One region of the Ensifer sp. B1-9 genome, then DNA from elsewhere that is predicted to be linked to it. Evidence: predicted binding sites of a transcription regulator. Region 1 holds the regulator's gene; the other holds the start of a gene.
What was found. The regulator PhoB, encoded in region 1, activates phosphate uptake and scavenging genes when phosphate is short. The targets are predictions, from matches to a motif close to TGTCATNNANCTGTCAT.
Positions count from the first base shown of each region.

Region 1 (3,872 bases):
AACCTTCGATGTACTTCTGCTGGCCCCCGGCGGCGATCGTCGCGATCGTGCGGCCGTGGAAGGCGCCCTCGAAGGTGATGACGTGAAACTTCTCCGGCTGGCCCTTGGCGAAGTGATAGCGCCGCGCCGTCTTGATCGCGCATTCCAGCGCTTCCGCACCGGAATTGGTAAAGAAGACCCGATCGGCGAAAGTGACGGCAGCCAGGCGGCGGCCAAGGCTTTCCTGCCCCGGAACTTCGTAAAGGTTGGAAAGGTGCCAGACCTTCTCGGCCTGCGCCTTCAGCGCCTCGACGAGATGCGGATGCGCGTGGCCGAGCGAGTTCACGGCAACGCCGGCGGCGAAATCGAGGTAACGCGAGCCGTCTTCGGCGATCAACCAGACGCCCTCTCCTCGCTCGAAACGCAACGGCGCGCGCATGTAGGTATCGTAAAGCGGCGTGGTTGCAGTCATGCGAGGCTCTCCTTCACTCCAATCGGCATCGGTACCGCAGCTTCATGCGGCCCGATAAAAATCAAAAATGCCGCCTTTCGGCGGCGCAGGCACTATTCCCATTTCGCACCGCAATGTCAACAAAACCAAGCCTTGCAGCGCGATGGCGAGACCCGTTTCCCTGCGACGAAAAAATCGGCCGGAAGGGCTTGCAAAAATGCAACGCTGATCGAGCAAGTTGGGGAAAACTACGAATTCGATTCGGCGTGATTCCCCGGACTCTTGCCACGGAGTCCAGCGGTCAGTACGTTAACATTCAATTACTAGACGCGTGCGGCGGACCTAGTCACCAAAAGAGTTATCGCGTTTGCAACCTCGGGGTTCAGCCGGGGTGCGGTGAGGGATTCTGCCATCCCCAACGCTGAGAACGGAGAGTGCAGAGATGAACTGGACTGACGAGCGGGTGGAGAAACTGAAGAAGCTTTGGTCCGAGGGCCTGAGCGCAAGCCAGATCGCGGCGCAGCTCGGCGGCGTCAGCCGTAACGCTGTCATCGGCAAGGTTCACCGCCTGAGCCTTCCCGGACGCGCCAAGGCTGGCGGCAGCGCCACGGCGGCGGCCCGCCCGAAGCGGCCGACCTCGGCCCCGCGTGCTCCGAACTACGCCTCGCGCGTTTCGACCCGCACCGTTGCCCGTCCGTCCGGCGCCACCGTTCTCAAGGAAGAGATCGAAGTCGATCTCGTGGCCGAGCAGAATTTCAGCATCAGCACGGACGTGGTCGTGCCGATGTCGCGCCGCCTTGAGCTGACCCAGCTCACCGAACGCACCTGCAAGTGGCCGATCGGCGATCCGCTGAAGGAAGAATTCCACTTCTGCGGCAATGACTCGCCGGAGTCCTCGCCCTATTGCAATTTCCATGCACGGCTTGCCTACCAGCCGTCGGCCGAACGTCGGCGGATGCGCTGAGGCTCCGCACCGGAACAAAAGAAAAGGGGCTGAGCGGCCCCTTTTTTATTGCCTGCTGTTGGTCCCTCTCAGCTTTCGAGCGAGTAGCCGGCGCCGCGGACCGTGCGAATGACGTCCGGCATGGTCGAGAAGTTCAACGCCTTGCGCAGGCGGCCGACATGCACGTCGACGGTCCTTTCGTCGACATAGATGTCGTGACCCCAGACGCCATCCAGCAACTGCGAGCGCGAGAAGACCCGGCCCGGAGAGGACATCAGGAACTCGAGCAGTCGGAATTCCGTCGGTCCCAGGCGAACCTCGCGGCTGCGGCGATGGACGCGATGGGTTTCCCTGTCGAGCTCGATGTCGCCGCAGCGCAGCAGCGTCGAGAGCACTTCAGGCTTCGCCCGGCGAAGCATCGCCTTGACGCGAGCCATCAGTTCCGGCGTCGAGAAGGGTTTGACCACATAGTCGTCTGCGCCGGTCGCGAGACCGCGAACGCGCTCGCTTTCCTCGCCGCGCGCCGTCAGCATGATGATCGGCAGCCGCTCCGTCTCCGGGCGCTGGCGCAGCCGACGGCAAAGCTCGATGCCGGAGACGCCGGGCAGCATCCAGTCGAGGATCAGCAGGTCGGGCAGGCGTTCCTGGAGCCGGATCTCCGCCTCGTCACCCCTGAGGATCGTATCGACGTCGAAGCCTTCCGCTTCCAGATTGTAACGCAGCAGGACGCTCAGCGCCTCTTCGTCTTCGACCACGGCGATTTTTGGCAACATCAGGTAACGTCTCCTTACCGCGAGCGCCGTGCGGCTCCAGTGGCCGGGCCGGCGCTCAGACACTCTAAATCTGGAGCATTTCCGCGTTTTTCAAAGGCGGTGCGAAAGCCGCATGCTTCAGATACAGGAATTCGGGGCCGCGACCGGAGCCGCGACCAGGTGATATTCAGGGGGCATGCATTGCGAACGGCGCGTCTAACGCTCAGTCGTTGACCGAGCCCAACGTCGACGTATTGTCATCCTTCGGACGCTCGCCTTCCGGCTGGGCACCCGTTGCCATGTAATAGATCGTCTCGGCGATATTGGTCGCGTGGTCGCCGATGCGCTCGATGTTCTTGGCACAGAACAGAAGATGCGTGCAGGGCGTGATGTTGCGCGGGTCTTCCATCATGTAGGTCAGCAGCTCGCGGAACAGCGAGGTGTAGATCGCATCGATCTCCTCGTCCCGCTCGCGAATGCTGTTGGCCTTTTCCGGCGAACGCGAGGCATAGACGTCGAGTACTTCCTTGAGCTGCACCAGGGCGAGCTCGGCGAGGTGCTCGAGACCGCGGGCAAGCTTGCGCGGGATGCCGGAACCGGCGACCGCGATCACGCGCTTGGCGGTGTTCTTGCCGAGGTCGCCGACACGCTCCAGGTCGGAGGCGATGCGGATCGACCCCATGATCTCGCGAAGGTCGGCGGCGACCGGCTGGCGCTTGGCGATCGTGACGATCGCCTTCTCGCCGATCTGGCGCTCGGCATCGTCGAGAATGGTGTCGTCCGAGATCACCTTCTGCGCCAGAGCCAGGTCGGAATTGACCAGGGCGCGAACGGATTCAGCGACCATCTGCTCGGCGAGACCGCCCATTTCCGAGATGCGGCGCGTCAGGTACTTCAGTTCTTCGTCATAGGCGGACATGATATGCATGGACATGATCGTCGATCCTTGCGGGCGCTTTCCAGTTACTGTTGCAGCCGTCATTGGCCTCAGCCGAAGCGGCCCATGATGTAATCCTGGGTGCGCTGGTCATCCGGATTGGTGAACATCTTGTCGGTGTCGTTCTCCTCGACGAGATTGCCGAGGTGGAACATGGCGGTGCGTTGCGACACGCGGGCTGCCTGCTGCATCGAGTGGGTCACGATGACGATCGTGAAGTTCGTGCGCAGTTCGTGGATGAGCTCCTCGACCTTGGCCGTCGCGATCGGGTCGAGTGCCGAACAGGGCTCGTCCATCAGGATGACTTCCGGGCTGACGGCAACGGCGCGCGCGATGCAAAGGCGCTGCTGCTGGCCACCGGAAAGGCCGGTGCCCGGTTCATGCAGGCGATCCTTCACTTCATTGAACAGGCCGGCCTTCTGCAGGCTGGTTTCGACGATCTCGTCAAAATCCGCCTTGGTGCGGGCAAGCCCGTGGATGCGTGGACCGTAGGCGACGTTGTCGTAGATCGACTTCGGGAACGGGTTCGGTTTCTGGAAGACCATGCCGACGCGGGCGCGCAGCTCGACCACATCGATGGTCGGATCGTAGATGTCGTCCTCATCGAGCGTGATCTTGCCGGTGACGCGGCAGTTCTCGATGGTGTCGTTCATACGGTTCAGCGTGCGCAGGAAGGTCGACTTGCCGCAACCGGACGGGCCGATCAGAGCCGTTACCGTATTCTCGCGGATGTTGAGGTTGACGTCGAAAAGCGCCCGCTTCTCGCCGTAGTAGACCGACACATCCTTGCCGATCATCTTGTAGGGCACA
Region 1 covers NZ_JBCHVG010000007.1:371,403-375,274, forward strand. Annotated here, with positions in the region: gene ACQ5BM_RS15690 (aspartate aminotransferase family protein) at 1-451, opposite strand, end outside; gene ACQ5BM_RS15695 (GcrA family cell cycle regulator) at 873-1,394, shown strand; gene phoB (phosphate regulon transcriptional regulator PhoB) at 1,463-2,146, opposite strand; gene phoU (phosphate signaling complex protein PhoU) at 2,349-3,062, opposite strand; gene pstB (phosphate ABC transporter ATP-binding protein PstB) at 3,113-3,872, opposite strand, start outside.

Region 2 (3,872 bases), on a different contig from region 1:
GCGCGCGCTCATGCGACACGCCGCCCTTCGCGCCAGACGGAGCGCACGACCGGAATGCCTTCCTTGCGGTGGACGCGGGCGACATCGGCACGCAGGCCGACCGCGACGCGGCCGCGGTCGTTAAGACCGACGGTGCGTGCCGGCGTCGAAGTCACCATCGCGATTGCCTTCGGCAGGTCGATCGCCGCGATCTCGTCGGAGAGGACAAAGGGGGCATGGATCAGGCTGAAAGGCACATAGTCCGACGACAGCACGTCGAGGACACCACGCTCTGCAAGGTCGCGTGCGGCGATGTTGCCCGAGTGCGACTTGCCGCGCACGATGTTCGGTGCGCCCATGAGCACGCTCAAGCCCGCGCGGTGCGAGGCTTCCGCCGCTTCGAAGCTCGTCGGGAATTCGGCAAGCTTGATGCCGAAGCCGATCGATTCCTCGACATGGTCGACGGTTGCGTCGTCATGGCTGGCGATGGTGATGCCGCGGGCGGCGCAGGCCTGGGCAAGCGCGGTACGGTGCGGGCCGGCGTATTTTGCCGAAAGCGCCTGCTGACGTTCGACAAAACGGGCGAATTCTTCGTCCGAGAGGCCGCGCTTGGATTTGTAGTAGAGCGTGTACTGGTCCATCGTCTGGAACTGGCGCTGACCGGGCGCGTGGTCCATCAGCGAGACGAGCTTGACCTGCGGATCGTTCTGGAAGTCCTCGTAGTGGTCGAGCACGTCGGAGGTGGACACTTCGCAGCGCAGATGGATCAGGTGATCGGCGCGCAACCGGCCTTCTTCCTTCGCCTGCGCCAGGGCATCGGCCATGCTGCGCATCTCGCCCTTCTGGAAGCCGCCGTCTTCGTCGGAACCGAGACGCAGGCAGTCGAACACCGTGGTAATGCCGGAGGTGACGACCTGTGCGTCATGCGCCTGAATCGCTGCGATCTTCAGCCAGCGTACGCCCGGGCGCGGCGAATAGTGGGCTTCGAGGTGATCGGTGTGCAGTTCAATGAGGCCGGGGATCAGATAGTCGCCTTCGAAGTCCTCGCCGCCGGTAACCGTTCCCTTGGAAATATCGGCAATCTTGCCGTCGCGGATCAGCACCGAACCGTCGAGGACACTATCCTCCAGAACGATGCGGGCATTGGTTAGAACCTGTTCTTTGCTCATCTCATGCAATCTTTCGTTGGGTGTCGCTGCCAAGCGGCAGCAGCGAGCGGACAGTAAAGGGGGCGCCGCGCTCCGGTTCGACGAAGAGTGCGACTGACGTTACGTGAAGTGGCTTTCCGATGTGCTCGGCAAAGGTGGTTTCGAGGACAGAGCGCATGACGCTGCTCGCTTCGGAGGGCACGGGACCGGTCAAGGTCAGATGGAACTGAAATTCTTCGAATACATAGGGATAGCCCCATTCCCTCAAGTAGCGCCTTTGGCGCTCCGGGAGGCTCTCCGGCTTGCGCCGGGCAAAGTCCGCCTCCGACAGGGGGGCACGGAACGGGTCGAAGCGATGAACGGCATCTTCGGCCAGATCCTGCAGTTCGGCGCAAGGGGCGGACGGCACAAGGGCAAAGAACGGACCGAGCTGGAAAAGGACGATTTCAGGGATTTCGAAGGGATCGAGGTCGGCCGCGAAGCATTCGAAGATGCTGAGCAATTCTTCCTCGTCGCGGTCTTCCGCAAGCTCGAACGGAGCCTTCAGCGTGCCATGGAAACCGTAGCGCCGCGGGTCGGCTGTCAGCGCGCGCTGCGTATCCTTGTCGAGGCCCGCGACCGGCGGGGTATCGAGATCCTGGCCGGTGAAGGCATCACGGCCAAGCCAACGGGACGCGACCTGCGACAGCCGGTCGTCCGCCGGCGGCGCGAAGTAGATTGCATAACGCACGGTCTTCACTTTCTTGTAGCGACCGGCCCGCCAGGGCGGCGGGTCGATAGTTTGCGGGATGCGATGCGCAGCTAACCGATTTCCATGACAACATCATGATGGCGGGCGCGCAAATGCCTGGCTGTCGTCAATGTGCCTTGCGCCCCATCAGGCGCGAACGGCACGCGTTCGAGATGCTGTCGAAAATAAAGACAACCAGCAAGATCAGAAGCACCATGTAGGCGACATTTTCCCAATCGGAATTGGTGCGCATCGCTTCCCAGAGCTTGAGGCCGATACCGCCCGCGCCGACGGCGCCGATGATGGTCGCCGAACGGGTGTTCGATTCCCAGAAATAGAGCGCCTGGCTGGCAAAGACCGGCAGCACCTGCGGCAACACGCCGAAGCGCTGCACGGCGAGCGGCGCGGCACCCACCGACTTGACGCCCTCGCGCTGCTTGTCGTCGATGTTCTCCAGCGCCTCGGAATAAAGCTTGCCCAGCGTGCCGGTGTCGGTGAAGAAAATCGCCGAGATACCGGCAAGCGGTCCGGGGCCGAAGGCGCGGGTGAAGAACAGCGCCCAGATGAACATGTCGACCGACCGCAGGAAGTCGAAGAAGCGCTTGGCCAACTGATTGGCCATGAAGTTCGGCGTGATGTTGCGGGCGGCCAGGAAGCAAAGGGGGAAGGCGATCAGCGAGGCAAAGAGCGTGCCGACGAAGGCCATGACGACCGTCTGCAGCAGCTTCGTCCACACATCCAGATGTTGCCATTCGGCATTATAGAGAATGTTGTTCCAGGCAAGCGAAAGGTTCGAGCGGGCCGGATCGATGCGCTCGCCGGAGGCGATCAGCGAGGCAACCTCGCCATAGCTTTTGCCGAAGAAGGGCGAGTTGGTGTCGAAGAGGAAATTCGCCCAACCGAAGAACCGATTGCGCACGGAGACCTCGTCGCCTTCGACTTCGGCCCACCCGGTGGCGCCAAAAGCCAGAACGATCTTCTCGCCGGGACGCTTCTGCGTCGCCCAGGACGGCAAAACGCCTTGCGGTGTGACCGTGTCCGTGCCGTCGACGGCCATCGTCAGCGTCTCGCCGCCATGGGTCGCCTTCACCAGACCGTCGGCGATCTCGATCTTGGTCGAGCGGTCGTAGGTCACGACGACCCGCGTCAGCACCTCTTCCGTGCGGGTTTCGACGCGGTTCTGCGTCGCGGCCGTCGAGCCGCCGCCAAGGGCCGAACCGGGCGCCATGAAACTGAAGGACGAGTTTGCTTTCGGTTTGGCTGCCTGCGCCGTCGACGCCGGAATTTCAACGCGGCGCGTCACCGTCTCCTTGTCGAGTTCCACCCAGTCCGGCTTGGGATTGGGGCCAAGCGGCGAATTGCGCTGATAGTTGAGGCTCATCGTCCGGTCCGAAGCGATGTGGATTTGCGGACGCACTTCGTAAGAAACCCAGTCGGCGAGGTAGGTGCCGGCGATGCCCCAATTGGCGTTGCCGAGCACCTGGCCGATCGAGAAGAACCACCAACTGAAGACGAGGTAAACGATGACGCCGCCGGCGATCGCTACCGTGCGTACCCGCTTGGTGGTGGAGGATTTCAGCAGCTCGGGATGGCGGGTCGCGATCGCGTCCATCTCCATCGGGCTCAGTCGTGTGGTCGTGGTCATGGCGCGCACCTATTGGGCAAGCTGGAATGCTTGCTCGCCGACAAGGCGGCGGCGAAGCCAAGCGGAAAACTGGTCGACGGCGAAAATGGTCGCGAACAGCAAGATGACGATCGCCAGCGTCTTGGCCTGGTGGCCCTGGCCGATCGAAAGGCGCAAAAGCTCACCGATGCCACCGCCACCAACGGCGCCGATGATGGTCGAGGCGCGCACGTTGATTTCAAGCCGCAACAGGAAATAGCTGGTGAAGTTGGGCAGCACCTGCGGCACCATGCCGAACCAGACGCGCTCGATCCAGTTGCCGCCGGCAGCCCGCAGGCCCTCGTCCGGTTTCATGTCGGCGTTTTCGACCACTTCGTAAAAAAGCTTGCCG
Region 2 covers NZ_JBCHVG010000006.1:177,315-181,186, forward strand. Annotated here, with positions in the region: gene phnN (phosphonate metabolism protein/1,5-bisphosphokinase (PRPP-forming) PhnN) at 1-12, opposite strand, end outside; gene ACQ5BM_RS12835 (alpha-D-ribose 1-methylphosphonate 5-triphosphate diphosphatase) at 9-1,148, opposite strand; gene ACQ5BM_RS12840 (DUF1045 domain-containing protein) at 1,150-1,857, opposite strand; gene phnE (phosphonate ABC transporter, permease protein PhnE) at 1,985-3,502, opposite strand; gene phnE (phosphonate ABC transporter, permease protein PhnE) at 3,512-3,872, opposite strand, start outside.
Region 2: a site for PhoB is predicted at 1,942-1,958, ahead of ACQ5BM_RS12840 (DUF1045 domain-containing protein). Genes of this name have one in related genera too.